2 regions of the Bacillus sp. NEAU-Y102 genome follow, and region 2 is predicted to be linked to the other one. Evidence: a T-box and tRNA genes for the amino acid it is inferred to sense, from the RefSeq annotation. Region 2 holds a T-box; the other holds one or more tRNA genes.
The links. The T-box of region 2 lies ahead of thrS (threonine--tRNA ligase). A T-box ahead of a tRNA ligase gene usually reads a tRNA of that ligase, here a tRNA-Thr.

Region 1: it has a tRNA-Thr gene. The T-box ahead of thrS (threonine--tRNA ligase) is inferred to sense a tRNA for this amino acid. The anticodon was not compared.

Annotation. Positions count from the first base shown of each region.
Region 1 is NZ_JBTWFK010000015.1:79-15,615, forward strand. It holds rRNA gene rrf (5S ribosomal RNA) at 1-46, shown strand, start outside; tRNA gene ACYFX0_RS27630 (tRNA-Val) at 51-126, shown strand; tRNA gene ACYFX0_RS27635 (tRNA-Thr) at 131-206, shown strand; tRNA gene ACYFX0_RS27640 (tRNA-Lys) at 220-295, shown strand; tRNA gene ACYFX0_RS27645 (tRNA-Leu) at 310-390, shown strand; tRNA gene ACYFX0_RS27650 (tRNA-Gly) at 420-494, shown strand; tRNA gene ACYFX0_RS27655 (tRNA-Leu) at 511-599, shown strand; tRNA gene ACYFX0_RS27660 (tRNA-Arg) at 603-676, shown strand; tRNA gene ACYFX0_RS27665 (tRNA-Pro) at 687-760, shown strand; tRNA gene ACYFX0_RS27670 (tRNA-Ala) at 776-848, shown strand; tRNA gene ACYFX0_RS27675 (tRNA-Met) at 869-945, shown strand; tRNA gene ACYFX0_RS27680 (tRNA-Ile) at 950-1,026, shown strand; tRNA gene ACYFX0_RS27685 (tRNA-Ser) at 1,044-1,136, shown strand; tRNA gene ACYFX0_RS27690 (tRNA-Met) at 1,165-1,241, shown strand; tRNA gene ACYFX0_RS27695 (tRNA-Asp) at 1,245-1,320, shown strand; tRNA gene ACYFX0_RS27700 (tRNA-Phe) at 1,330-1,405, shown strand; tRNA gene ACYFX0_RS27705 (tRNA-Thr) at 1,420-1,495, shown strand; tRNA gene ACYFX0_RS27710 (tRNA-Lys) at 1,506-1,581, shown strand; tRNA gene ACYFX0_RS27715 (tRNA-Gly) at 1,595-1,665, shown strand; tRNA gene ACYFX0_RS27720 (tRNA-Ile) at 1,676-1,752, shown strand; tRNA gene ACYFX0_RS27725 (tRNA-Asn) at 1,760-1,834, shown strand; tRNA gene ACYFX0_RS27730 (tRNA-Ser) at 1,842-1,932, shown strand; tRNA gene ACYFX0_RS27735 (tRNA-Glu) at 1,938-2,009, shown strand; gene ACYFX0_RS27740 (MFS transporter) at 2,156-3,379, opposite strand; gene ACYFX0_RS27745 (TetR/AcrR family transcriptional regulator) at 3,703-4,302, shown strand; gene ACYFX0_RS27750 (L-lactate dehydrogenase) at 4,767-5,711, shown strand; partial or broken gene ACYFX0_RS27755 (dockerin type I domain-containing protein) at 5,886-6,239, opposite strand; partial or broken gene ACYFX0_RS27760 (TasA family protein) at 6,230-6,352, opposite strand; gene glgB (1,4-alpha-glucan branching protein GlgB) at 6,822-8,759, shown strand; gene glgC (glucose-1-phosphate adenylyltransferase) at 8,707-9,837, shown strand; gene glgD (glucose-1-phosphate adenylyltransferase subunit GlgD) at 9,856-10,890, shown strand; gene glgA (glycogen synthase GlgA) at 11,004-12,434, shown strand; gene glgP (glycogen phosphorylase) at 12,453-14,861, shown strand; gene ACYFX0_RS27790 (lipase family protein) at 15,176-15,537, opposite strand, start outside.
Region 2 is NZ_JBTWFK010000004.1:400,396-415,932, reverse strand. It holds gene ACYFX0_RS13940 (TetR/AcrR family transcriptional regulator) at 65-688, shown strand; gene ACYFX0_RS13935 (MBL fold metallo-hydrolase) at 811-1,464, opposite strand; gene ACYFX0_RS13930 (GNAT family N-acetyltransferase) at 1,582-1,989, opposite strand; gene ACYFX0_RS13925 (DMT family transporter) at 2,600-3,070, opposite strand; gene ACYFX0_RS13920 (Crp/Fnr family transcriptional regulator) at 3,087-3,782, opposite strand; gene ACYFX0_RS13915 (DMT family transporter) at 3,802-4,227, opposite strand; gene ACYFX0_RS13910 (hypothetical protein) at 4,401-4,886, opposite strand; gene ACYFX0_RS13905 (DUF2441 domain-containing protein) at 5,099-5,701, shown strand; gene ACYFX0_RS13900 (nucleoside hydrolase) at 5,723-6,676, shown strand; gene ACYFX0_RS13895 (MBL fold metallo-hydrolase) at 6,841-7,707, opposite strand; gene ACYFX0_RS13890 (ZIP family metal transporter) at 7,863-8,600, shown strand; partial or broken gene ACYFX0_RS13885 (MFS transporter) at 8,673-8,773, opposite strand; gene ACYFX0_RS13880 (FtsX-like permease family protein) at 8,922-10,802, opposite strand; gene ACYFX0_RS13875 (ABC transporter ATP-binding protein) at 10,814-11,581, opposite strand; gene thrS (threonine--tRNA ligase) at 11,831-13,753, opposite strand; T-box leader at 13,798-14,020, opposite strand; T-box leader at 14,057-14,280, opposite strand; gene rluF (23S rRNA pseudouridine(2604) synthase RluF) at 14,402-15,109, opposite strand; gene ACYFX0_RS13860 (DUF4937 domain-containing protein) at 15,296-15,537, opposite strand, start outside.

The DNA.
Region 1 (15,537 bases), on a different contig from region 2:
ATGGTAGTTGGGACCTTGTCCCTGTGAGAGTAGGACGTTGCCAGGCAAATGGAGGATTAGCTCAGCTGGGAGAGCACCTGCCTTACAAGCAGGGGGTCGGCGGTTCGATCCCGTCATCCTCCACCATTTAGCCGACTTAGCTCAATTGGTAGAGCAACTGACTTGTAATCAGTAGGTTGGGGGTTCAAGTCCTCTAGTCGGCACCAGTTTTAATTTTGAGAGCCATTAGCTCAGTTGGTAGAGCATCTGACTTTTAATCAGAGGGTCGAAGGTTCGAATCCTTCATGGCTCACCATTTTAATGAAATATGCGGGTGTGGCGGAATTGGCAGACGCACTAGACTTAGGATCTAGCGCCTTTGGCGTGGGGGTTCGACTCCCTTCACCCGCACTTTTAATAAAATATCTCAAACATGTCTTGCGGAAGTAGTTCAGTGGTAGAATACAACCTTGCCAAGGTTGGGGTCGCGGGTTCGAATCCCGTCTTCCGCTCCAATTTTCAATATGACATGCCGGGGTGGCGGAACAGGCAGACGCACAGGACTTAAAATCCTGCGGTGGGTGACCACCGTGCGGGTTCGACCCCCGCCCTCGGCACCATATGCGCCCGTAGCTCAATTGGATAGAGCGTTTGACTACGGATCAAGAGGTTAGGGGTTCGACTCCTCTCGGGCGCGCTTTTATTAACGGGAAGTGGCTCAGCTTGGTAGAGCACCTGGTTTGGGACCAGGGGGTCGCAGGTTCAAATCCTGTCTTCCCGATATTCCCAAAAACATGGGGCCTTAGCTCAGCTGGGAGAGCGCCTGCCTTGCACGCAGGAGGTCAGCGGTTCGATCCCGCTAGGCTCCACTTATTTTAATATCATTTATGGCGGTGTAGCTCAGCTGGCTAGAGCGTACGGTTCATACCCGTGAGGTCGGGGGTTCGATCCCCTCCGCCGCTACCATAAAGGACCTTTAGCTCAGCTGGTTAGAGCAGACGGCTCATAACCGTCCGGTCGTAGGTTCGAGTCCTACAAGGTCCACCACTAAAGGTTTATATCTCGGAGGTATACCCAAGTTCGGCTGAAGGGATCGGTCTTGAAAACCGACAGGCGGCGAGAGTCGCGCGGGGGTTCGAATCCCTCTACCTCCTCCATTTTTTCTTAAATTACATATTATATCATCGCGGGGTGGAGCAGTACGGTAGCTCGTCGGGCTCATAACCCGAAGGTCGCAGGTTCAAATCCTGTCCCCGCAACCAAATGGTCCCGTGGTGTAGTGGTTAACATGCCTGCCTGTCACGCAGGAGATCGCCGGTTCGACCCCGGTCGGGACCGCCATTTTAATAAGGCTCGGTAGCTCAGTCGGTAGAGCAGAGGACTGAAAATCCTCGTGTCGGCGGTTCGATTCCGTCCCGAGCCACCATTTTGAAGTCGCAAGCCGGCTTAGCTCAATTGGTAGAGCAACTGACTTGTAATCAGTAGGTTGGGGGTTCAAGTCCTCTAGCCGGCACCACTTTCAAAATGAGCCATTAGCTCAGTTGGTAGAGCATCTGACTTTTAATCAGAGGGTCGAAGGTTCGAATCCTTCATGGCTCACCATTTTCAATTTTATGCGGGTGTAGTTTAGTGGTAAAACAAGAGCCTTCCAAGCTCTGGTCGAGAGTTCGATTCTCTTCACCCGCTTTTCAATTATGGGCCTATAGCTCAGCTGGTTAGAGCGCACGCCTGATAAGCGTGAGGTCGATGGTTCGAGTCCATTTAGGCCCACCATAATTGTTCCGCAGTAGCTCAGTGGTAGAGCTATCGGCTGTTAACCGATCGGTCGTAGGTTCGAGTCCTACCTGCGGAGCCATATTTATAGAGAAGTACCCAAGTGGCTCAAGGGGCTCCCCTGCTAAGGGAGTAGATCGCGAACGCGGTGCGAGGGTTCGAATCCCTTCTTCTCTGCCAGAACTGGCCCGTTGGTCAAGTGGTTAAGACACCGCCCTTTCACGGCGGTAACACGGGTTCGAATCCCGTACGGGTCATACTAAAAGAGATAGCATAATCTGCTATCTCTTTTTTGTTGTGTATAGATATAGAAGAAGCTATGACAGATTATAAATAATAAGTTTAAAATAGGATTACCTTTTCTCATACATAAGAAAAGGTAATCCTATTTTTTGAATATGTTTTAACTTTCTATTGAATGTTCATCTTGTTTAATAACAACATGACTATATGCGGAGTGAAGAGTTTTGTAGCCTAAAAGTGCAATAGTTAAGGCAAGGCCTCCTGCTATAATAGCCACATTAAATCCTACATGGGCTCCAAAGTTATCAATAACTAAACCAGCTATCGCTGATCCTAGGGAGACTCCAATTCCAAGTCCTGTAATTGCCCAAGTCATTCCTTCGGTTATCTTTGATTCAGGTACGATTTTTTCCACAAGCCCCATAGTAATAATCATAGTAGGAGCGACAGATAGCCCTGCAAAGAAAACAATAACTACTAGCCAAGTAATACTGTTTACAAAAACTAGTGGCAGCATTGTTATCATGGAAAGTGTGACCGCTATTAAAAACTGATTATAGGGTGGGGTATTGAGTTTAAGAGTACCGAAAATAAGGCCTGCCAGGCATGAACCGATTGCATAGACAGAAAGTACAAAGCTAGCAGCTACTGTGTTTCCTTGCTGCTCAGCAAAAGCTACACTAACGACATCTATTGTGCCGAAGATAGTACCTATAGCAATGAGTGTGAATACTAGTACTCGCAAAGAACCAATTTTAAATACTGTTCCGTTGTTTGTAATGTCGCGAGGGTGTACAGGCGGTTCTGTGCTTTTTTGCATAGTAAATAGGCATACCCCGATTGTAAGAAAAACAGATGATAAAAGTGGCCCTGCTTCTGGGAAGAACATAACACTTAAACTGACAGATAATACAGGACCAATTATGAAGCAAATTTCGTCGACGACCGATTCGAAGGAAAATGCTGTATGCAATTTATGGGATCCGCGGTATAGTTTAGTCCAACGTGCACGTACCATAGCTGACATATTTGGCATACAACCTGCACATAAAGCGGATAGAAATAGCGTCCAATAAGGAGCTTCATATTTCGTACATAGAAGTAAGAGGATTGTAAAGAAAACGCTAATACCTGTAGTCGGAAGAAGTATGCGAGATTGCCCTAATTGATCAGCCATCCGAGAAATATGAGGAGCTAGTAAAGCTGATGATAATGTAAAGGTAGCTGCAACAGCTCCAGCAAGCCAATAGTCACCACTTACTTGAGATAACATGGTAACAATACCAATACCCATCATTGATATGGGCATACGAGCTATAAATCCTGATAATGAGAATCCTTTTGTACCAGGAGCACTGAAAATCTCACGGTAGGAATTAAACATGATAATCACCACAATATTTGACGTGTACATATACATTCTTCATTCTTTTAACTCCTCCTCTGTTTCATTAATACCTTCTATAAAAAGGGACAGTGAGTCAATGTAGGGTATAGGTAAGAAGTTATATTATCTTGTAAGCTAGAAATAATTGACATACGCACCGTATGCCAATATCATATTAACATACGGAGCGTATGTCAATTGAAATGTTTTATCTCTGGATAGAGAGCCGATGTTTAAAGGAGTTATTCTTTTATATAGAGAACGATACTATAGTGCAATTCATTTTGAATAAAGAGAATGAATAGAAGTAGGAGGAAAAGATGATTAAAAAAACGAGAGCAGAAATGATTACTGAAACACGTGCTAAATTGCTGTGGGCAGCAAGACAGGCTTTTGGTACAGTTGGATATGTAAATACGTCTATGGATGATTTTACAGCATCTGTCGGTTTAACACGTGGTGCAATTTATCATCATTTTGGTGATAAAAAAGGATTGTTAGAAGCAGTTGTAAAAGAAATTGATATGGAAATGGATAATAAATTAGGGAAAGTATCAGATGAAGCGGAAGGAAAATGGGAAGGGTTTGTTGGGCGTTGTCGTGCATATTTAACGATGGCACTTAATCCAGAAATTCAGCGAATCGTACTTCGAGATGCACCAGCAGTATTAGGAACTAGTTATTATCAATCATCACAGTCACAATGTTTAGTGACGATGGCCGAGATGCTTCAGCAATTAATGAAGGACTGTATTATTGAAAAGACGGACTGTGAAGCTTTAGCAAGATTTATAAATGGCGGACTAGTGGACCTTGCTTGTTGGATTGCGAATTCTGAAGATGCAGAGGCACGGTTGTCTAAAGCTTTGCATAGCCTATCACTTATATTGAATGGTTTATTATTAGAAAAGAATGCATAATTTTAACGGATATTTTTTAATATATAGTAATGATTAAAAGGGAGGTGATAAAGTATAGGCTAATTCATTTATTTAACCGTATTCTATATAAGCTAATTGACGTCCATCTTGTAAGGGAATGATGTGATCAGTCAGTTTAATCTTATAATGTGATTACATTTTTTGTGAATGTTAGGATTTTTATTATAGAAAGTGAATTTAGTTACAGTGAGTAATTGAATCATACATTTTTATTCACAATCTAAAGAAAACACCTAATTTGGTATGGATTCCACACCTGATCTAACAACTTTACACTCTATGTGAAAAAGTTCACAAATAGGTCATAAATTGTGAAGTAATTCACAATAATACGTGCTACAATATGAATGTAAAGAAGTTAAACAACATTAAATTAGTATTTTAATTAATTACTTAAACAATCATAAAAAAATATATGTGAACAATAGAGAGGGGAAATTACCATGAAAAAAGGTATCAATCGTGTAGTATTAGTAGGAACAGGAGCTGTAGGTTGTAGTTACGCTTACTCAATGATCAACCAAGGTGTAGCTGAAGAATTCGTATTAGTAGATGTTAATGAAGCAAAAGCAGAAGGGGAAGCAATGGACTTAAGTCATGCGGTACCATTCTCTCCATCACCAACAAAAGTTTGGAGCGGTAGCTATGCAGATTGTAAAGATGCAGATCTAGTTGTTATCACTGCTGGGTTACCACAAAAGCCAGGTGAAACTCGTTTAGACTTAGTTGAGAAAAATACAAAGATCTTTAAACAAATCGTTCGCGGCATTATGGATAGCGGATTCGATGGAATCTTCTTAATCGCAACTAACCCGGTTGATATTTTAACTTACGTAACTTGGAAAGAATCTGGTTTACCGAAAGAGCGCGTAATCGGTTCTGGTACTACTTTAGACTCTGCTCGTTTCCGTTACATGTTAGGTGACTACTTAGATGTAGATCCACGTAACGTTCATGCTTACATCGTTGGTGAGCACGGTGACACTGAACTTCCAGTATGGAGCCACGCTACTATCGGTGTACAAAAACTAGAAACAATCTTAGCTAACAACGAACAGTACAAACAAGAAGACTTAGATAAAATCTTCGAAAATGTACGTGATGCAGCTTACCATATCATCGAACGTAAAGGTGCAACTTACTACGGAATCGGTATGTCACTACTTCGTGTAACTAAAGCGATCTTAAACAACGAGAACAGCGTATTAACTGTATCTGCATACCTTGAAGGTCAATACGGTGAGAAAGATGCTTACGTAGGTGTTCCAGCTGTTATTAACCGCGAAGGTGTACGTGAAATCGTAGAACTTGAGCTAAATGAAGAAGAAAAAGCGAAATTCGCTCATTCTGTAAAAGTATTAAAAGAAACTATGGCACCAGTACTATAATTAATTGCTAAATAATCCGGAAGTGGGGACCTGCTTCTTACTTCTGGATTTATATATAATTCAATATAAATTCCTTTTCCGGTTTCCCTTGTATATCCCCAATATACCCCTTTTGCTGGATAAGGGTCATTTATAGAAAAGAGCACTCTATTTTATATAGAGTGCTCTTTATGATTATTTTTTAGGTGTTAATCCTAACTTCTTTAAAATATCTGTCAGTGTACCGCTTTTTGATTTTTCTACAGGTGTTTGTGATTTAGATGCATCTGGACCTTTTTTCAAGAAGTTCTTTTCAACGAAGCGAATATCTTTTTCGTCGACAATTCCATCTTTATTAAGATCTCCGTCTTTTACAGTTAGTCCTTTTTTAATGTAGTTGCTAGCGATAATTTCAGCATCTTTAATATCGATTACTTTATCATCATTTACATCGCCGGCAAGGTTTTCGTCAGGTCTTGCATAATAATATTGGCCAAGCAGCTTACCGTCTTTTTCAGTACCAAGTTTCGTTGTTAGGCGGCTTGAAATGAGTTACTCGATGTTTCTGAATCACTGAAATAGGCAAATACACCTCCGAATGTAAGGGATAAACCAAGTGAAGCGGTGACAACTCCCATTCCTACTTTTTGTTTTAATGACATAAGAAAGCCCTCCTAGTTAAATTTTCATAGTGACCGTTCGCAACAAGGATAAATAAGTAAACATAGTAGTCCACTATGAATTATAGTTACGGAAGATCTAAGTTCTTTATTGAGAGCGAGTATATGCTTATGAATTTTGCATTTCAATAAAATTGTGAAAAAAATGTTGAGAAACATTTTTTTATGAAAGATTATTTTGTTTTGATTTTGAATGAAAAATAGCATGAAAAATAGGATAAATCTAATAAAATAAAGGTTGAGAAAAAATAATAGGTAAAAATATAGAAGAATAATAAAGCGTTTTCAATTAATATTCGTCAAAATTCGATATTTTACACGGAAATGTGAAGAAAAACTAACATTTTTAAGAAAAAAACGAATATTTTTTATAAATTAACAAGGATATTGCAGTTTTTCGCAGAAATAGTTAAAGTATAAAAAATTCTGTCATCTAAGTGAGGTGAGCATATTGAGTGTAATAAATTGTGAAGAAGTGAAACGAGATGAGTTTCATACAGAAAAGTACTATGAAAGTTATAACATCTTTGGCGCACATGTTGTGACGGAAGATGAGATTCAAGGGGTACGATTTACAGTGTGGGCTCCTCATGCGAAAGCAATGAGTGTTGTTGGAGATTTTAATGAGTGGGATTATGAGCAACATAAAATGCTACAAGTGACAGAAGAAGGCATTTGGTCCTTGTTTATACCGCATATTAAAGCAGGAGAAATATATAAATATGCGATTGAAACGTTGGCTGGTGACGTCATTTTAAAGGCAGATCCGTATGCTGTATATGCAGAAGTAAGACCGAATACGGCATCTGTAGTTTTTGATATAAAGGGATATGAATGGAATGATAAAAACTGGACTCGTAAGAAAAAGAAAAAAACGATTTATAAAGAAGCGATGACAGTTTATGAATTACATTTTGGTTCTTGGAAAAAGAAAGAAGATGGAACGCTGTATTCTTACAGGGAAATGGTAGAAGAGCTCATCCCGTATGTGGTGGAACATCAATTTACACATATTGAAATTATGCCGCTTGTTGAGCATCCATATGATCGTTCTTGGGGATATCAAGGAACGGGATATTATGCAGCGACGAGTAGATTTGGTACGCCGCATGATTTAATGTATTTTGTCGACGAATGTCATAAATATGGAATCGGTGTCATTTTAGATTGGGTGCCGGGGCACTTTTGTAAAGATGCTCACGGTTTATATTTGTTTGATGGCACACCGACCTATGAATATAAAGATAAAGATGTACAAGAAAATCCAGTATGGGGAACTGTCAATTTTGATTTAGGGAAGAGAGAGGTACGTAATTTCTTAATTTCAAATGCGTTATTTTGGATGAGATATTTCCATATTGATGGTTTCAGAGTAGATGCAGTTGCGAACATGTTGTACTGGAATAAAGAAGGACAAGAGCAAAGTAATGAGCATGCTGTTTCATTTTTAAGAGAGTTAAATGAAGCAGTGTTTGCAGAGGATGAAGATTTTCTTATGACGGCAGAAGATTCAACAGCTTGGCCACTTGTAACAACTCCAACGTATGAAGGTGGGCTTGGATTCAATTACAAATGGAACATGGGCTGGATGAATGACGTGCTGAAATATATGGAGTGTGCGCCTGAATATAGGAAACACATTCATGAGAAAATGACGTTTTCTTTACTATATGCGTACTCTGAAAACTTCATATTACCACTTTCTCATGATGAAGTGGTTCATGGGAAAAAGTCGTTATTAAATAAAATGCCAGGTGATTACTGGGATAAGTTTGCTCAGCTTCGTTTATTATATGGATATTTCTTTACTCACCCAGGAAAGAAGTTGCTTTTCATGGGAGGAGAATTCGGACAGTTTGATGAGTGGAAAGACCTTGAAGATTTAGATTGGAATTTACATGATTTTGAAATGCATCGTTATATGCATGATTACTTTAAAGAGCTCATAGCATTGTATAAGCGCTCAAAACCACTTTGGCAGCTTGACCATTCACCTGAAGGCTTTCAGTGGATTGATGCTAATAATAATGAGCAAAGTATTTTCTCTTTTATCCGCCAAGGGGATAAACAAGAAGATGCGTTAGTTGTCGTATGTAATTTTACGAAAGCTACATATGAAAACTATAAAGTAGGTGTACCAGATTTCGAGTATTATAACGAGATTTTAAACAGTGATGCTGAGCAATATGGCGGTTCGGGGCAAGTGAATAAGAAACGTCTTAAGACGATTCTAGAACCGTACCATAATCAAGCAGCACATGTAGAGATTACAATTCCACCATTTGGCGTATCCATATTACGACCAGTGAAGACGAGAAAGGGGAGCAAAAAACAAGATGGCTCAAAAACAAAAGTGCGTAGCAATGTTACTAGCAGGGGGAAAAGGTAGTCGTTTAAGTGCATTAACAAAAAATTTAGCCAAGCCAGCTGTTCCATTTGGTGGTAAATATCGCATTATTGATTTTACGCTAAGTAACTGTGCGAATTCTGGTATTGAAACGGTTGGGATTTTAACACAATATCAACCACTTGAACTTCATAATTATATCGGAATTGGAAATGCGTGGGATTTAGACCGAGTAAACGGTGGAGTCACAGTATTACCTCCTTATGCGGAGTCTTCAGGGGTGAAGTGGTATACAGGTACGGCAAGTGCCATTTATCAAAATTTAAACTATTTAAGTCAGTATGAACCGGAGTATGTTCTTATTTTATCAGGCGACCATATTTATAAAATGGATTACAGTAAGATGCTAGATTACCATATTGAGAAAGAATCGGACGTATCCATTTCTGTTATTGAAGTACCTTGGGATGAAGCGAGTCGCTTTGGCATTATGAATACAAATGAAGAGATGGAGATTGTTGAGTTTGAAGAGAAACCACAATTTCCAAGAAGTAATCTTGCATCAATGGGAATTTATATTTTTAACTGGGCAATTTTGAAAGAGTATTTAGAGATGGATGCAAGAAATCCTGAATCTAGTAATGATTTCGGAAAAGATGTACTTCCACTTTTATTAGATGAAGGGAAGAAGCTAATGGCGTATCCATTTGAAGGATATTGGAAAGATGTTGGAACGGTGAAAAGCTTATGGGAAGCGAATATGGATTTACTTCGCGATGAAACATCGCTGAATTTAAACGATCGTAATTGGCGTATTTATTCTGTGAATCCAAATGAGCCACCTCAATATATTGCAGAAAAGGCAAAAGTAGAAGAATCGCTTATTAACGAAGGATGCGTCATTGAAGGGGACGTGAAGCATTCTGTGTTATTCCAAGGGGTGACGGTGGAAGAAGGTAGTATGGTTATTGATTCTGTCGTTATGCCAGGAGCAAAGATTGGTAAAAATGTTGTGATTGAAAGAGCGATCGTTGGTTCGGAAATGGTTATTGAAGATGGAACAATTATTCGTCCAGAAAAAAATGTCGACGATGTAGTACTCATTGCTGAAGGGAAATAGAAAAGGGGGATGAAATGAATGGGAGAAAAAATGTTAGGAATTATTAATGCAACGGGAAGTTTTCCTTCCTTAAAGAAAGTAACAGGGCATCGTTCATTAGCGGCGTTACCGTTTGGGGGCCGTTACCGACTCATTGATTTCATGCTTTCAAATATGGTGAATTCTAATATTCATAGTGTAGCGGTTTTTACAAGTCATAAAAATCGCTCACTAATGGACCATGTTGGTTCAGGAAAACAGTGGGATTTAGATAGAAAACGAGACGGACTATTTTTATTCCCGCCAAATTGCCAATGTGACCAAGATGAGTTTGGGTCTTTTGCACACTTTAGAAGACATATTGATTATTTTCTAAGAAGCAGAGAAGAGTACGTTGTTATTACGAATAGCCATCTCGTAACAGCATTAAATTTCCAGGCGGTGTTAGAGCGACATATACATACGGCAGCTGATATTACGGAAGTTTGCCATGAAGGGGTTTCGCTTCAAACATACGTGTTAAAGAAACAATTATTGTTAGATTTATTTGAGACATATAAAGATGTGGAGCAATACAGTTTATTTGATGTAGTGAGAGAAAAGCGCGGAAAATCACTGCATATTGCTACGTATGAGCATACAGGATATGTAGCTATTATTGATTCGATTGAAAGTTACTATAAACATAGCTTAGAAATTTTGCAGCCTGCTATTTGGAAGCAATTATTTAAGAAAGAAGCGCCGATCTTTACGAAAGTAAAAGATGAGCCGCCAACTCGTTATCTAAAGGGTGCAGTCGTGAAAAATACAATGATTGCAAATGGCAGTATTATTGAAGGGGAAGTCGAAAACAGTGTTGTTTCCCGTTCGGTTAAAATTGGAAAAGGTTCAATTATTCGTAACAGTATTATTATGCAAAAGAGCCAAATTGGAGATAACTGTATAATAGACGGTGTTATTATTGATAAAGACGTGAAAATTGGCGACGGTGTCGTATTAAAAGGAAACATCGATGAGCCATATGTTGTAGAAAAAGGAAGCGTACAAAACAGTACGATTAATAGTTATTCCTAAAGAATCAGTGGGGGCTTTTTCTCCCACTGATTAAAGTTTTAATTTAAATGAAAACTCGAAGGGAGGAAGCTGCAAGAGGAGTAATAAAAACTTTTCGCGCAGTGGGACAACAAGTGAATATTTTATTTGCAGTATCAGAATGTGTACCGTTTGTGAAATCGGGAGGATTAGCTGATGTAGCGGGTGCGCTCCCAAAAGAGCTGAAAAAATTAGGAGTGGACGTTCGTATTATACTTCCGAATTATAGTCTCATTCCGCAAAAGTTAAGAGATGGATGTACGTTACATAAAGTAATTAACGTCCCGCTCGGGTGGAGAAATCAATATTGCGGAATTTTAAAAGGTGAGCAAGACGGAATTACGTATTACTTAATAGATAATGAATATTATTTTAAGAGAGATTCTCTGTATGGTCATTATGATGACGGGGAGCGTTTTTCTTATTTCTCAAAAGCAGTGTTAGAGTGTATTCCGCACCTTGATTTTGAAGTGGATGTTCTTCATAGCCACGATTGGCATACGGCTATGGTTAATTTCTTACTTCGTGAAAAGTATCAAGATAACCCGTTATATGAGCGTATTAAAACGGTATATACGATTCACAACTTGCAGTTCCAAGGAGTATTTCCTTCTGAAGTGATGTACGACTTGTTAGAGCTTGGTGATGAATATTTTCATAGTGAGCAGCTAGAGTTTTATGGAAACATAAACTTTATGAAAGGCGGTATTATCGCTTCGGATCAAATTACAGCGGTGAGCCCGACGTATAAAGAAGAAATTCAATATGAATTTTTCGGTGAGAAGTTAGATGGATTACTGAGAAAATATAATGATAAGCTTAGTGGCATTGTAAATGGTATTGATACGAGCGTATATAATCCAGAAACGGATTCATATATTAAGGCTCAGTATGATGCAGAGTCATTATATGAAAAGAGTGAAAATAAACGCGCTTTGCAGCGTTATTTTGGTTTGCCAGAAAAAGAGGATACACCAATTATTTCAATGGTAACGAGATTAACGAAGCAAAAAGGTCTTGATTTAGTACGCACTGTATTCCGCGAAATAATGGAAGAAGATGTACAATGTATTATTTTAGGTTCAGGTGATTCGGAATATGAGCAATTCTTTGAGTGGATGGCATATGAGTATCCGGAGAAGGTAAAAGTTTATATCGGATTTAATGAAGAATTAGCGCACCAAGTGTATGCGGGAAGCGATTTATTTTTAATGCCATCGCTGTTTGAACCGTGTGGACTTGGACAACTTATCGCATTGGCGTACGGTACGATTCCAATTGTAAGAGAAACAGGTGGATTAAACGATACGGTACATTCTTATGATGAAGAAACAGGCGAAGGAAATGGTTTCAGTTTCACGAACTTTAATGCACATGACATGCTGCATACGGTTCACCGTGCAATTGAATTTTATCACGATAAACCAGTGTGGGAGCAGCTTGTAAAACAAGCGATGACTGAAGATTATAGCTGGAGGCAATCGGCTCTTGCTTATAAGGAATTGTATAAAAGTCTCATGGAATAACATGTAGGTGGTGAAAAAATGTTTACTCATGTTGAAAGTTTTAAATCAACTTTTCTAGAAAAGTTAGAGACGATGTATGGGAAAAGTTTCAAAGATTCTACAAATCGTGATCAATATAATACGCTCGGCCATATGGTACGTGAGTATATGAATAGTCAATGGATTGCAACGAACGAGAGTTATCGATCCGGAGAGCAAAAGCAAATGTATTACTTGTCTATTGAGTTTTTGCTTGGACGTTTGCTTGGAAGTAACATCTTGAATTTAGGTATTAGAGATGTATGCGAGCAGGGGTTATCTGAACTAGGGATTTCGTTACAAGAGTTAGAAGAAGTGGAAGCAGATGCAGGCCTTGGTAACGGTGGACTTGGACGCTTAGCAGCCTGTTTTCTTGATTCACTTGCATCTTTAAACTTACCAGGACACGGCTGTGGAATTCGTTATAAACATGGTTTGTTTGATCAGAAAATTGTTGATGGTTATCAAGTTGAATTTCCAGAACAGTGGCTTCTTCATGAAAACGTATGGGAAGTAAGAAGACATGATCAAGCTGTAGAAGTAAGTTATTTTGGCAGTGTTGAACCGCTAGAAATTGACGGGCGTTTAGAGTTTAGGCATACAAATGCAGAAGTCATTATGGCGGTGCCATATGATGTGCCGGTAGTAGGCTATGAGACGAGTACTGTAAATACACTTAGACTTTGGAATGCTGAACCAGTTCCTTTCCCGCAAAACTGCAAAGATATTTTGAAATATAAGCGCGAAACAGAGGCTGTATCGGAGTTTTTATATCCAGATGATACGCATGATGAGGGAAAAATACTTCGTTTAAAACAACAGTATTTCCTCGTATCAGCAAGTTTGCAAAATATCGTTCGAATGCATAGAGAAAGATATGGTGACCTTCGTCAACTACATGAAAAAATTGCGATTCACATTAACGATACACATCCGGTTTTAGCAATTCCAGAACTGATGCGTATTTTACTAGACGAAGAAAAGTTAACATGGGAAGAAGCTTGGCACATAACGACGCAGACGATTTCTTATACGAATCATACGACGTTATCAGAAGCGCTCGAAAAGTGGCCAATTCACATTTTTAAACCATTATTACCGAGAATTTATATGATTATTGAAGAGATTAATGAACGTTTCTGTCATGAACTTTGGGAACGTTATCCTTATGAATGGCATCGCATTGAAGACATGGCAATTATTGCGCATGATCTTGTGAAAATGGCTCATTTAGCAATTGTCGGTAGCCATAGCGTAAACGGTGTAGCAAAAATTCATACGGAAATATTAAAGCAGCGGGAAATGCGATTGTTTTATGAATTTTATCCAGATAAGTTTAATAATAAGACGAATGGAATTGCTCATAGGCGCTGGCTTATGAAAGCAAATCCACAGTTAACAAATCTCATTTCAGAGGCGATTGGAACAGAGTGGAAGAAAGAACCGATTAAGCTTCAATCGTTGCAAACAGTTCAATATGATGCGAGTTTCCAAGAGAAATTTGCAGAAGTAAAACAAGAACGTAAAGAGATTTTAGCGGAGCGCATTCATAATACAATGGGGGTTACGATTGATCCAAATTCTATTTTTGATGTGCAAGTGAAAAGATTACATGCTTACAAACGACAATTATTAAATGTTCTTCATATTTTATATTTGTATAACCGTTTGAAAGAGGATGCTAGTTTTACATTTTATCCGCGTACTTTTATTTTTGGAGCGAAAGCATCACCTGGTTATTATTACGCGAAAAAAATTATTAAATTAATAAACGAACTCGCAAGAAAAGTAAATAATGATCCGTATGTTAGTCAATATATGAAAGTTATCTTTCTAGAAAACTATCGAGTTTCTTTAGCTGAAGATATATTCCCGGCGGCGGATGTAAGTGAGCAAATTTCAACGGCGAGTAAAGAAGCATCGGGAACAGGCAATATGAAATTTATGATGAATGGTGCGATTACACTTGGAACGCTAGACGGAGCTAACGTTGAAATAAAAGACCGGGTCGGTGATGATAACTGTTTCATTTTCGGTTTAACAGCAGAAGAGGTTCTTCATTACCATCAAAATGGTGGATATCGTGCAAGTGACTATTATCACCACAATAGGCACATTAAAAAAATAGTAGATCAATTAACAAATGGTTTCTTTGCACAATCGGGTGCTGAATTTGAAGCGATCTATGATTCTCTCGTTATTCAAAATGATGAATATTTCGTTCTGCGAGATTTTGGTCCATATGCTGAAAGACAAGAAGCTGTTGGTAGAGCTTATGAGAACCGAACAAAGTGGCTAGAAATGTCGATTTTAAATATTGCACAGTCTGGTCATTTTACGAGTGATCGAACGATTTTGCAGTACAGCAATGAAATTTGGGGTATTGGTAATGCAGTTAAACAGTTTTAAAGAGGTTGCTACGTTGGGGGATATATTATCTATTTACTAACAAAAATTGATATTAATAAATAAAACGAGCTTACTTTTTTTAAGCTCGTTTTATTTATTTTGCTTAAGAAAGAAATGGAATAGTGGTATATATTATACCTGCCCCATCATACTCTCCTGTCGCAAAGTATGAAAATGTAAAGAAACCTGTGACCGTAAAAATTACAATAAGAAAAAGTGTGAAGATAAATTTTAACATGTAAGGTCCCCTCATCCAAAAATAACTTCATAGAGTATTATAGTATATGAATATTTTATTTCCAATTGTTTACTGGTTAAAAATGAGAAGTCAGACATGTTTTGTATGTTGTAATGGAATGATTATTTGTAATGGATTTTGTGTTTTTTGTAAATGTCATATTGTGATGGACGTGTGCATACTCCCAATCATGATCATTAAAATTTATGTTTCGGGGAGGGAGAAGTGGAACGACATCGAACAAGTTGACGAAACGAAAGCTACTAGCTACTTGTAGTTTATAATAATTTCGAAAAGCGATATCTCCTACTTTTGGGGAAGCGAATGAATAAAGTCCATACTGTGCGAAGGCAGTATTTATACGTGCATCTAATATGTGTAATGTGGCAAGCGCGCCACCTAGACTATGCCCAGTAGCTAGCAGTTTTTTATGTGCTG
Region 2 (15,537 bases):
AATCAAGAATGATTGAAAATTATGTTATAATTATCTCAATCATAAATGTCAGGAGCGAATGTATTTGGAACAAAAACAACGTCCTCTCGGAAGGCCGCGTCAAAATAAAAATACAAAATCTACAAAAGAAACCATTTTAGAAGTGGCAACCCGCTTATTTCTTACACAAAATTATCAAGTCGTTTCTATGGATGAGGTCGCAAAAGTTTGTGGTGTTACGAAAGCAACTGTCTACTATTACTATTCAACAAAAGCCGATTTATTTACCGCTACTATGACCGAAATGATGGTACGTATACGCGAAAATATGTCTCAAATACTCTCTACAAACAAAACGTTAGAAGAAAGATTATTAGACTTCGCTAAAGTTTACTTACACGCAACGATGGATATTGATATGAAAAATTTTATGAAAGATGCAAAACTGTCGTTATCTGAAAAACAATTGAAAGAATTAAAAAATGCTGAAGATAATATGTATGAAGTACTAGAAAAAGCACTCGATACTGCGATGCACATCGGAGAAATTCCGAAAGGAAACGCTACATTTGCGGCTCATGCTTTCGTATCTTTATTATCAATTGGGAATTTTAAAGATGAGAATCACAATCCTATTCTTGCAAATATAGATGAATTAGCACAAAAAATCGTTTCTTTTTATTGGAATGGGTTAGGTCATTCATATTAAACTGATTTACTTTAATAAAAGAGCATGTTTAATTTTTTCAAACATGCTCTTTTATAATTTATTTATATACTAATAATCAGATTATACTTCAACGTCACTTAACAAAAAACTCCATTTTAACTTTACAAATTTTGAAGTTGAACATTTATATTCTCCTTACTTAATCCCCCATGGTAACAAACTACAGATTCAATATGTAAATTTAAATACTTCTTCAAAGACTGCTTTGCTTCCTTAATATTTATAGTTGTTGGGGCGTGAATTCCTCCTAACATCCCATTCACACTATACATAGAGTCTCCTGCAATAAGAATTTTACTTCGTTTCAAATATAAACTAATATGACCCGGAGTATGCCCTGGAGTATGAAGAATTAGTATTCCACCGCAATACGGAAGTTCTTGCCCGTCAATCACAGTATCACTCACTTTTCCTTTTGGTCGGTTCTCTACATTTCCTTCCTTCAATAAAGGCAAATCCCCCTCAATATATGGCTTATCTAATTCGTGCGCATAAACCTTAATATTATTTCCACAGCGCTGCAACAACTCCGGAAGACTACCTATATGATCAATATCCTGATGCGTCAAAATCACGACTTTTAACTTATCAAATGATACCCCAACCTTTTCCATCTCTACTTGTATATCTTCAATTTGTCCTGGGAAACCCGTATCTATTAATACTGCCATTTCATCATCCCATAAAAGAATTGGATGAATAACAAATTCTTGAAATTCAAGTTGTAACATTTCTATCCCTTTAGCAATCTCCATACAGCCATTCTCCTTTATACTGAAGTTTGAAAATATGTACGAGTAAACTGAAAATATAAAGTGAAACTTTAATCCGTGGGGGTTTTACTGCCCGGCAAATAGCGGGATAAAGCACCTCTATCTTATAATATGTTTTGTCATCCCAATAGAGAATGCTTCAAACCCTATAGATTCATAGTAAGATTGCAATTTTTCTACACACATAAGTTGTGGAATAACCTTGTTTTGTTCACAGTGCTGGATTAATCGTTTCACTATTTCTTTTCCGATGCCACTAGACTGATATTTTGGCAATACACCAACTCCACAAATAATGCCTGTTATGACTCCATCTGATATGACACGCCCCATCCCTACTAACCTCTTATCATCAAAAACATAAATTGCATACCAACTTTGCTTACACATTTGTTCTAACTCGTTAACCGTTAATTTAAGAGAATTCCATCCTAAAGATTCGTATAAGGATATTAATCCATTAAAATCTGTAGGATGTTCACTTGTGTGGCGTATACTATTTTCCATGTAAATACTCCCTATTCTCTGGCTTGTTTATATTTCATAAAATTCCCTTTACACAAATCTGATCGATGTAAAAATAACTAGAACAAACTTCAATAAGAAAGATAGAATTCCTTCTCAATATAAAATAAAAAGAAATTATCTCACTTAAGATAACTTCTTTTATATAAGACTCTCATTATATTATCAACCAAAAAATATACAACTGCATACGATTAGCACAAACAAAACTAATAAACCATTTGAGAAATAACCCATTGAAAACTACCCCTTTATTAAATTATGTAAAAGATTTTATCATAAAATGATTTACAACTTAATAACTGAAAAAGACATTGTATTCATTAGTTATATACGTTTAGTAATATTTTATTTTCGGGTATATTCTGCTTAACTTAAACCACTTCCCATTCCCTTATACTTAAGTTCTGATAACTTCAGAACAATACATAAAGAAGACCTCAACTTATTGACGTCTTCTTTTCAACTACACTAATAGCTAATTCACGTTTTTTTTCGAATATATATAGACCCTTCACTAACAGAGACATATATGAAATGTATTCCCACTACATAAACATCTATAATCTGATTATCAACATCCTTATAACCTTTAAATCTCATCCTCCGTTATTCTAATAGCTCTCTTGTTCGAAAAGATATTTTTAAAAATTCCTACTCCTACAATTAATAAACCTATACCAACTAATTTATTTATTTGTAATGGAATGCTCTCCATTCCAAATAATCCAAATGTATCAATACATAACGCAACGACCAATTGAGTAATAAGACTAATTAGCACCGTATATGCTGGACCTAAACTCTTTATTGCACCCATTATACAAATAATTAACCCGATGCCAAACAGTCCACTTACATAAAACAAATAATTTGCAGTATACACTTTAATGCTAATACTGTTTTCTGTAATGATATAAAATAGAATAGAACTAATGAGACCTATTCCAAGGACACATGTAGTCGTTAACCACTGTCCTACATTTTCATTTACTTTTGCATTAAAAACAGATTGTAAGCTAATTAATATTCCTGCTAATATAGCTAAACTAAATCCAATCAAAATCTTCCTCTCCCTTTCATTCCTCATATATATTATCTTTAGCGACTTCCTTCATTCTAGAAAAATCTTTAATGACAATAACTCCATTACTTTTTTCAATTAATTTTTCATTATAAAATCTTTGTAATACCCGAATTACGTGCCTATAACTTACCCCTATAAAGTCTGCAATACTCGTTACCGAAGTCGTATCCAAATCCCCTTTGTACATATTTCCGTTACTATCTGTTGAAATTGAAAGTAAATAACTAGCTACACGTACTTCTACAGGATAAAGTAAATTAAGAGCAGTAAAACGAGTCGATATTTTTAACGTGTTCGCAATGTTTTCAAGTAAGAATTTCATAAATATAGGATCATGTAATAACTTGTTTCTAATAACCGTATTAGAAATGGAAATCGCTACAACATCTGAACAAGCTTCAACGACATTATGTGCTTTGCTATTTTGAATTAATTCAATATCACCAACAATTGCGAGTGGATTAATAAAGCGAAGGATTAGTTTCTTCCCTTCAGGTGTAATCGTATAAACTTTTACTTTACCTTTAACAACAAAATATAAACGATCAATTTCGTCATCTATATTGCAAATAAGCTCGTCTTTTTCAAAATGATTTAATTGAAAATATGCTGTATCTATTTCGGAAAAAAACTCGAGCGTTTTATTGATTTTCAAATAATGCGTAATTAAACTTGATCTATTCTCCATATTCATTTCCTCCTTTCATTTACATATTAAATACAACAATACCTATAATCATTACTATTGTTCCCACAATATGATATCTCTCCATCTGTATCTTTTTTATATGAAACAGTCCTTTCATTTCAATAACTGTTGCCGTTAACAATTGAGCAACCATTAGTGTGCCAGCTGTCAATGTAACTCCTAGTGAATATATCGCCATAGTTTCTGCACAAATAATGAATCCACCAAATGCACCCGCTACTAAATATATTTTTTTTACACTCTTTAAATCCGTTACTTTCTCTTCTTTCTTTAACAAAAATACAGTTGTTGCAATAATGAATCCAATTAAATGGGTTATAATACTCGTCGACCATATACCGATATGTGAACTAAGTTTCGCATTAAAGGTTCCTTGAAGTGTTATAAATATCCCCGCAAAAACAGCAAATAGAATACCTTTCAAAAAATCATCTCCTCATCCTTTATTTCTGACTTAATTAAAAACCATCATCCTATAATGGCAAAAGGACAAATGTCACATCACTATGAAAATAACTTGGAATGAAAAAAACACACCTCAAAAATACGAGATGTGTTTTTTAATTATTTATATATATAATGTTTTATAAATAAAAATTACGCTACATTAAAAGATTTCTTTTTCATAACAAATTTTGCAAATAAGAAACGTACAAGCGGTCCCATAATAATTAATTGTAATGGATATGCCATTATGAAATTTTTAATAAAAATCGAAAAATAAATTGAAACAAATGAATCTCCTTGTAGTCCACCATGTAAATGCATCATAGCCATACCGAAAAATGACATAAAGAACACCATTCCGATTACCATAGTTGTCGCCATTGCAACGATAATATTTATTTTCTTAGATTTATCAAATGGCAACATGAATACAATTTTTTTCGCACAAGGTCCAACTATACTTATTTCAATTAATAGCGCAATAATAAAGCCAATTAATAGTTCTAATGCAATCTCTTTAATATAAATTGGTCCTCCTGTTTCATTCATTAGTAAATTGTAAAACGTCATTACGATAACCATTCCAAGGCACATCATCATGCCAAATTGGAGGTTTTCTTTTCTTGTTGTTGGCAAATTTCATCATCCTCTCTCTTTGAGTCTTTGTCATTATATCGACATTGGAACCCCCTTCGTAAGTGAACATTTTGTGAACAAATTTAAAACGTTTTCATGTATTTTCTTTACTTTCAACTCAAATTCTCACTTTTACTTATAAAGGTTTTATATATTTCAATGTTGAATTACTAAATTTAACATTGCATTACATTATTACTAGGAGGATAACCATGAATGAAACAGAATTTTACGCATATCACATCGTAACAAGGAAAAGAATGCATATCGGACAAATGATTCCTTTTAAAAAAAATCAACACAATACTCTATATCACTTCTTTTTTGAAAGAGAACAATTAAATGTTAGTGGTGAAGATGGTATACAAATTTTAAATAATCACTATAAAAATGACGAATTACATATAAATAATGAAAATGCTAAAGTAGTTATGAATTATATGAATCAAACAATTAGAGCAGTTAGAGAAACAATTGTAGAAATGGTTAGACTACAAGAATTCCCTGAATACCCTTCCAGGTTATCTTGTTTATACGCTGCTAAAAGCTATGAGGATGCTTTGAAATGGAAAGCGCTATTTGATTCTTACAATCGAGAAGTTTTACAGATTGTTAAACTACGAGTAATCGGAAGTTCTTTTGAAGGTGACGGGAATCTTTTACCGAAAGAAGATGGTATTCCTTTTTCTCAAAAAATCGAACAAGCTAGAAAGTATTGGAAAGGAAATATTAGAAATGAGCTTCCTGAGCTACTGATTAATGGAGAAATTGAAGTGGTGGAAATTATTGATGACTTTTCCTCAATTCATATTTAATTTCTAACTAAATCATATAGGATGGAGATTACAATGAAGAAAAAAGTATACTTCAATCATGATGGCGGCGTAGATGATTTAAATTCATTATTTTTATTACTTCAAATGGAAAACGTTGAACTTACCGGTGTATCTGTTATCCCAGCAGACTGCTATTTAGAACCCGCAATGTCTGCCAGTCGTAAAATTATCGATCGCTTCGGCAAAGGTAATATTGCAGTAGCCGCTTCAAACTCTCGCGGGCAAAACCCGTTTCCGAAAGACTGGCGGATGCATGCATTTTATGTAGATGCTTTACCAATTTTAAATGAGTCTGGAAAAGTTGTAGCACCCATGGCAGCAAAGCCTGCACATCACCATTTAATAGAAACACTTCTACAAACGGAAGGAAAAACAACTTTATTATTTACCGGGCCCCTAACTGACCTTGCTCGTGCGTTATATGAAGCTCCCATAATTGAAGATAAAATTGAATGTCTCGTTTGGATGGGGGGTACATTTCTTACAGCAGGCAATGTACATGAACCAGAGCATGATGGAACAGCTGAGTGGAATTCGTTTTGGGATCCTGAAGCAGTGGCTCGTGTATGGGATGCAAAAATTAAAATCGACTTAGTGACACTAGAAAGTACAAACCAAGTTCCGTTAACTATAAACATACGTGAACAGTGGGCAAAAGAACGAAAGCATATTGGTATGGATTTCCTTGGTCAATGTTATGCAATGGTCCCCCCTCTCGTTCACTTCTCAACGAACTCTACTTATTATTTATGGGATGTACTAACTACCGCGCTTGTCGGAAACACTAGCCTTGCAAAAACTGAAACGATTAATAGTATCGTTCATACATACGGACCAAGCCAAGGACGTACAGAGGAAACTGCTGATGGACGACCTGTAAATGTCGTTTATGATGTAAAACGTGATGTATTCTTTGAATATATTACTGAATTAGCAAAGAAAGCTTCTACTTGAACCACTATCTATACGAAAAATAAATAGAATAAAATCACTTCAGACGATGAACCCCTATATTTAGAATTTAGTTGAAACTACATATTTAACTATTGAAAAGAGTATTGAATTAAATTTCAATACTCTTTTTGTGCAATTTAATTATATTGGATTAATGTAGTGTCTTATTGATTATTCACTTCATAACCATTGACAAAATAAGTTATTGTTTCTAACTCATCTTCATTTAATTCTCTATCTAGTTCTTGTTTATACGCTGCCTTTATCTTCTCTTCATCACCTTTATGAGCTTCTGTATAAGTTCCTACTGTTTTTAACATACGAATCTCTTGTAAAAACTCCTCTCGATTTATCGCTTCCCCATGAGAAAGAATATATGTCTCAGCATCAAATTTCTCTAATTCATCTATCAATTTAAACGTTCTTTTCGTCGTATAGTTCCACTTCGAAGAAAAAATATCTGCATATATACAGTCTCCTAAAAACAATATCTTTTCTTCTTTTATGTACATAACAACAGAATCATGTGCATGATCTCCGCCCACATGTTTTAACACGCAGGTCACTTCACCAAGGTCTAATTCTATTTGATCCTGGAACGTTAAGGTTGGAGGAATAATGTTAATATTTCTCGCTTTCTCTTCAAACTCTTTCTTGATGCAATCCGCACAAAATTCAATTTCAGTACCCTCTTTTACGCGTGCGTCCAACGCTTCATCTGTCCATTCATAAGATACTATTGCCTGCATTTCTTTTTTCGTTTCAGCGTGCGAAATAGTTAATGCATTCCGTAATACAGATAATCCAAAAATATGATCCCAATGCCAATGCGTTAGTGCTACAAAATCAGGATTCGATACATTTTGTTCTTTTAACATTTCTAAAAATAATTGTGCATGTTCTTCTGAATTCCCTGCATCAATCATTAAAGTTTTTTCTTTTCCAACAACCATTCCTAATATAGGTCTATCCGTTTCAGAAACTGGTGTCATATACCAAAATGAGTTTCCTATTTTTTTAATTTGTTTCATAACCAATTCCCCTTTTCATTTTCTCACTTAAATTTAATATATAAATTATAACGAATCACTACTTTTTTCTCTATACTCAAACACAATTACTTGGACTAATCCAACTTAATTTTTCGTAAGCTAAAAATAAGGGAATAGAATCGGAGTGTGATACTATGGAACGTTTATGGATCCCAATGATTGTAACATTTTTTTCGTTCGGTGGATTACTGTTAGGTGGTGCTGTTGGAGTAGCAACACGCCAACTCATTGAAGAAAAGATGCATCGTTTATACGCATTATGTGGTGGTATTTTATTCGGGTTATTATCACTTGAAATTATCCCTGAAACATTTTCAAGCTATGAAATAATTGGGCCTATACTTGGTATAGCCATCGGTATTTTAGTTATGAGCTTATTAGATAACTATTGTCATCATCCAATGATACATAAAAAAGATCAACAAGCATGGCAAACCTTCCTTTTTCTCTCTTTCGCTATATTTATTCATAATATACCTAGTGGATTTGCGTTAGGTACAGCTTTTATAAATCATAATGACTCTGCCATTCCCTTTTTAATAGCAATCGTCGTGCACCATATTCCAGAAGGATTAGCTTTAATTATTCCATTTCTTTTTACAAAGCATAAATATATTTCCTTTTTATTAACGACTTTATTACTTTCTCTTATTCTCGGTACTGGTACGGTTTTTGGAATTTTGATGGAAGGAAAAGCTCTTCACCTGCAAGGCCTCATTATGGGAAGTGCTATTGGTTCACTTGGATATGTCACAATTCATGAAATGCTTTGGAAAGCTAAGAAACCGCTCTCTTTCCTTACATTTCTAATGTGGGCAACTAGTGGTTTTCTCCTAATAATAGCGTTTACTCTACTAGCTGGACATCACTAAATTAAACAAAAAAGATAGCTGAAAACAATTTGTCTTCAGCTATCTTTTTTATTCTTTCTATCTCTCTATAGAAAGAATAATTCCAGCAATCATAGAACTAAGTCGCTCTAAAATATTCCCTAGAAAAAACGTGCATACACTTTGTTTCGAAATAACTGTAGCATTTCTTTCATACTTCGGGTCGTTTCTCTTAATAAAACATTATCATTTTAGTAATTTATTGGAAATAACATTATGTTTTTCGATCATTACCAATCTTTTCCTTCTTTATAAAAAACATAAAAAGAGCCCTATTTTCAAAACAAGGACTCTTTTCATAAACTATTTAGCTACCTCTTCTTTCGGCATTACCATCCCTTTATAAAGTTGAACAGTTATCCAGTAATAGATGAAATAAATGACTAAGAAGATTCCTATTGGCACCCACACTTTTACAAACGGATCAACTAATATAAAGCTGAATAAGTTAAGCCCCACTAAAACGTGAGAGATGCCAATGATTGCTGGGAAGATAAATAAATATGAAATTTCTTTATATATACTTTTCGTTAACATACTACGTCTTACGCCGATTTTTCGTAACATTTCATAACGGCGTACATCACGAGAAGCACCTGTTAATATTTTGAACATAAGGGAACTCGCCATCATTGCTAAAAAGGCAATTCCGAGGAAAAATCCCATAAACATTGTTCCGCTCATGAAGCTGTTCATAAACTGATAAATTGTCATTTTCGTAAATAAGTCTACCTTTGCACCTGTTGCTTTTTCAATTTGTTCTTTTTGTCTCTTGTCTATTTCGATCAATAACGGTTTATATTTTTTCATATCATCTACTTTTGCTAATGTTACAGTGTGTTCTGTTCCTTGAATCCCTTTATAATGCTCTTCGTCTGCAATTCTTACTGGTTTTCCGCTAAATTGATTATGCGTAATTTGTATCTCTCTTACAACTGCGTCTTCCCAATCCTTTGGCATTTGAGGGAATTTTGCTAATTCAGGAGCCTCTAAAGCTGAATATACAGGTTCAGTTAAAGGTTCAGTCACACGTTTACGAACAGGCTCTTTTAAAGTTTTTGTATCAAAATGGTCTGAAACAAGTGGTGGTTTCGCAGTTAAGTCGTTACGTAAATAATAAACCGCTTCTCCATCTACTTTATATTTGTAATTGCTCTCTTCAACAATTTCCATTTCTTTCAAGGCCGCTTTGTCTTGATCATTCGGATCATGAATTACAACATCATATACACGAGAAAAGTCTGTCATAATACCTACATTTTTTTGGAACGCCATACCTGCAGTCATCGCACCTGCTCCTAATGCAATTAACATCGCTACAGTACCTAATACTCTCGATAAACTATTTACTCGAAAGCGTAGCTGTGCATATGTAAAACTATTTAGACCAATTTCATTTCGTTTTTTATTCCCTTTAATTTTCATCACAAAAAATGGGAGTAATGAACTAAAGATAAAATATGTTCCAAGTGTTGTAACGATGGTTGCTATAATAAAACCTAATTCAGCATATATTTTTACATTGATCATAAAATAGTACCCTGTACTTACCAGTAATACACCAAGTACTGTCATTATAATAATGCGAGTTTTACTTTTCTTCACTTCATCTAGTGTTTCATCTTCACGAATTAACTCTAGTTCAGTTTTACGTAACAATCGGACGCTGTTCATTAAGCCAGTAATGAAAAATAGTATTAAGAAGAAAATAGCTGTAACTAAAATTGCTGGTGTGTATACAGATGCGTAACTACCTTTTGCTGAAATTTCCATTCCATTCATTAAAAAGTTTCCTGCTACACTTGCAAGTAACATCCCTACTACAATACCGATAATAATACTTACAATCCCCATACCGAATGTTTCAATAAATAATAACTGTGCTACTTTTTTCTTTTTCGCACCAAGCATCATGTACATACCGAGTTCTTTTCTTCTTAACGTGAGCAAGAAAGAGTTGGCATATATAATATAAAATACAGTAATGAAAGATAATAGTATTGCACCTACCCAAAAGACGAGTCTAATACTACTAATTAGGCTATTATCTTTCGTAAATTCACTATTCATCGCCATCGTTTGGAACATGTAGAAAATACTAATACTAATAACGAGACCAATAAGTAAAACCATATAATCTTTTAACATCTTTTTCATACTATGACGTGATAATTTAAATAACATAGTTTCGCCCCCTACTTAGACTCAGCAGCTGAGCCCATATGAGCGAGCACACCTAAAATGTCTTGATAGAAATTCTCTCGAGTGTCTTGACGATTTAATTCTTTATAAAGAAGACCATCTTGAATAAATAAAATACGCTCACAATAACTTGCACTAAATGCATCGTGTGTAACCATTAAAATACTTACATTGTGATTTTCATGTAAATCTTGCATCGCTTCTAATAAACTTTTTGCGTTTTTACTATCAAGCGCTCCTGTCGGTTCATCTGCTAATACAATTGCCGGATTATGTACTAAAGCTCTTGCCGCCGCTGTTCTTTGTTTTTGTCCTCCAGAAACAGCAGTCGGATATTTTGTTAAAATTTCAGTGATGCCTAATTTTTTTGCAACGTCATTTACCTTTCCAGTAATCTCACTGGACGGTACGCCTTGCAAAGAAAGTGGTAAAGCGATATTTTCATAAATTGATAAATTTTCTAGTAAGTTAAAATCTTGAAAGATAAAACCTAATTTTTGAGATCGAAAATCTGATAATGCATTACCTTTCATAGAAGTAATATTTGTTCCAGCTATCGTCACACTACCACCTGTCGCCTGGTCAAGTGTACTTATCACATTAAGTAAAGTCGTTTTTCCAGATCCAGAAGGCCCCATAATCCCGACAAATTCTCCTTCTTTAATACTTAACGATACGCCCCTTAATGCTTTTGACTGATTCTCATTTCTTTTCCCATACGTTTTTTCTACACTTTCTACAGTAACTACATTTGTTGACATCTCTTTCACTCCATCCCTTTTGTATAAAATCAATTTCTCACATATTTCTTATTATTTTGTCATGTGAATTCTTAAGAATTTTTTAATTATGCATTCAATAAGAGTTACATCCGTAACATGAACCTATTTCCTACTTCATATTCTCATTTTTCTACAACTCGTTCCCTCGATTTCGCTTACATTTACCTTACATTTTTGTAAGATAAAAAAGAAAACACACTAATTTTTAATAGTGTGTTTTCTTTACAATCAATATTCTCTATTCTTTATTTCCTCTTCAATCCTTGCCACAAATACATCTAGCGCAACAACTTCTGACTTCTCTTCCCCATATTTACGTACATTTACAGCTCCGCTTTCCATTTCCTTATCCCCAATAACAAGAACATACGGTACTTTTTGCATTTGTGCTTCTCTTATTTTATATCCTAATTTTTCATCTCGTGCATCCTGTTCAACACGAACTCCAGCTTGTGCTAATTTATGTGCAACCTCACTGCAATATTGTTCATGTACTGCATTTGAAACCGGAACTATTTTCACTTGAACTGGTGCCACCCATGCCGGGAACGCACCTCCAAAGTGCTCAATTAATATTGCTAAGAAGCGATCTAATGACCCTAAAACTGCCCTGTGAATAACAACTGGTCTTTTCTTATCATTATTTTCATCTATATAATTTAAATCAAATTTCTCTGGCATTTGGAAATCAAGCTGGATTGTTCCGCACTGGTGACTTCTATTTAAAGCATCTTTAATATGAAAATCAATTTTCGGCCCGTAAAATGCACCGTCACCTTCATTTAGTCTATATTTATAATTTAGCGATTGTAATACATTTTCTAATGCTGCTTCTGCTTGCTCCCATAATTTATCATCACCCATTGAATCTTCTGGACGAGTAGAAAGCTCTACTTCATATTCGAATCCAAAAGTTTTATATACGTAATCAATTTGCGCCATTACGGATTTAATTTCATCTTCAATTTGTTTTGGAGTTACAAATAAATGTGCATCATCTTGGCAGAAAGTACGTACTCTTAATAATCCGTTTAACGCACCACTAAATTCATGACGATGTACTTGACCAAATTCACACATACGAATCGGTAATTCACGATAAGAATGCAATTTATTTTTAAACATAAGCATGTGCCCTGGGCAGTTCATCGGTTTTAATGCAAAACTTTTATTATCTACTTCAGAGAAATACATATTATCTTTATAATGTCCCCAGTGCCCTGATCTCTCCCATACTTCTTGGTTCATCATGAACGGAGTGCGTACTTCTTGATAATTGTACTCTTTTTGAATTTCTCTTAAAAATGCTTCCAATTCGTTTCGAATAATTTGTCCTTTCGGTAAATAAAACGGCATTCCCGGAGCCTCTTCAGAAAACATAAATAACTCAAGCTCACTTCCCAACTTACGATGATTTCTTTTTGCTGCTTCTTCAACGAAATGTAAATACTCTTCTAATTCTTTTTGAGAAGAGAATGCAACACCATATATACGCTGAAGCACTTGGTTATTACTATCACCTCGCCAATATGCACCGGAAACGTGAGTTAATTGAAATGCTTTCAAATAACCTGTAGATGGTAAATGTGGTCCTCTACATAAATCTACAAATTCACCTTGTTTATATAGTGTTACACTTTCTCCACTAGGAATTGCTTCTAAAAGTTCTAATTTCAAACTATCATCTATTTCTTGAAACAGCTTAGCTGCTTCTTCTCGAGAAACCTCAACTCGTTCTATCTTTATATTTTCATTTATAATCTTTTTCATTTCTTTTTCAATTTTTCGTAAATCTTCTATGTTTACACTACTTGGAAGATCCATATCATAATAAAATCCATTTTCAATAACAGGCCCTACTCCAAGATTTATATCACCATACAATCTTTTTACAGCTTGCGCTAAAATATGTGCCGCAGAGTGTTTTGCAATTTCTACACCTTCATTTGAATCTATAGTAATGATTTCCACTTCCGCATTTTCTTCAATATTTCGGCGTAAATCATATAATCCATCATTTACTTTCCCCGCGACTGCTTTCTTTTTCAAACTACTGCTAATGGATCCAGCAATTTCTTCTAAAGTAACTCCATTTACAAATTCTTTCACGCTACCATCTGGAAATTTAATTTCAATCATTTGTTCTTTCATTTTTCATCTCTCCATTTCATAATAAAAAGCACACTCATCCCTAAAATAGGGACGAGCGTGCTTATACCCGTGGTTCCACCCAGATTCCCATTGTAAACATACAATGGCTTCTTTTACGGTAACGTCGTTTATACGGCACTAGATACTTAATTTCCCCAGTGCAGCTCTAAGGTGGTAAGTTATTTTTCTGCGTTTGGAAGTTCTCAGCTTTCCTTCCTTCTCTGTATAACCGGGTAAAATAACTCGTGTCCTTTTCTTCGCTTATTATGAAATTGAATGCAAAAAAGCATATTCATCCCTAAATATAGGGACGAATATGCTTATATCCGTGGTTCCACCCAGATTCCCATCACAAAAAACATAATGGCTTCTTTTGCGATAACGTCGCATACACGGCACTAGATACTTAATTTCCCTAGTGCAGCTCTAAGGTGGTAAGTTATTTTTCTGCGTTAGGAAGTTCTCAGCTCTCCTTCCTTCTCTGTATAACCGGGTAAAATAACTCGTGTCCTTTTCTTTGCTTTTTGTAAAACATCCATTTATTGTTATTTAATATATCTTATTCATTTTATTTTTGCAAGTGTTTAAAAAAATTATTTATTTAATTAAAAAAGTGAAACCAAATTTTTTTGGTTTCACTTCACAATTTTACCAATCTTGTGGTTCGTAATTTAAGTCTGCAAATAGACGTCTTTTCTCTTTCTTCGTTAAATCTCTCCACTGCCCAACTGGTAAATTATTCAATTCGATATTCATAATTCTCGTACGTTTTAACGTGTATACTTGATAACCTAAAGCTTCACACATACGGCGAATTTGGCGATTTAGCCCTTGGGTTAAAATAATTTGGAACTCATATTTTGATAGCTGTGTAATCTCACAAGGAAGCGTTTTTGTTCCTAAAATTTTAACACCCGCTGCCATTTTCTCTAAGAAATCAGGAGTAATTGGCTTATCTACTGAAACGATATATTCTTTCTCATGTTTGTTTTCAGCACGTAAAATTTCATTAACGATATCACCATCATTCGTTAACAAAATTAAACCGTCTGAGTCTTTATCAAGACGTCCAATGTGACTAATTCGTAAAGGATGGTTCACTAAATCGATAATGTTACCTTTTACAGCTTTTTCACTCGTACATGTAATACCTACTGGTTTATTTAAAGCGATATATACGTGATCTCGAGCAATTCGAAGCTGCTCTCCATTTACTCGTACATCATCACCTGGATTTACTTGGTCACCAATTTTTGCAACCTTACCGTTAATAATTACTCTTCTCTCATTAATTAGTTTATCCGCTCCACGTCGAGACGCTTTTCCAGCTTCACTAATAAATTTATTGATACGCAAATTAGGCACATCCTTTTCTAAAAAAAATTTCAAGCTCACACTGCTTCTACCGTACAATACAAAAGGGTAAGCCTCCTATTATAACTTAAATATATTAACATGAAAGGGTATATAACGTCTTCTATTAATTACTTGTTTATAAGAAAATATCGTTATTATACAATCATTTATGCACTTTTTCAGCGTTTAATATACAAGCCATTCTTCCTTACATACAGCTTGTTTTCCTTTTATCTCTTCTATATCTTCATGAATATTAGCTAATTTATATAAATCTGGGAAAATCTCTTCCACATAATGTTGGTGCGCTATTTCATCTTTCCAATACGTTAACACTATGTAACGATTTTCATTTTTTAAAGACTTCCCAACTACTCCACCTAGCATTCCTTTTGCTTTTTCCATTCCTTTATTCCAAATTGTTTCTT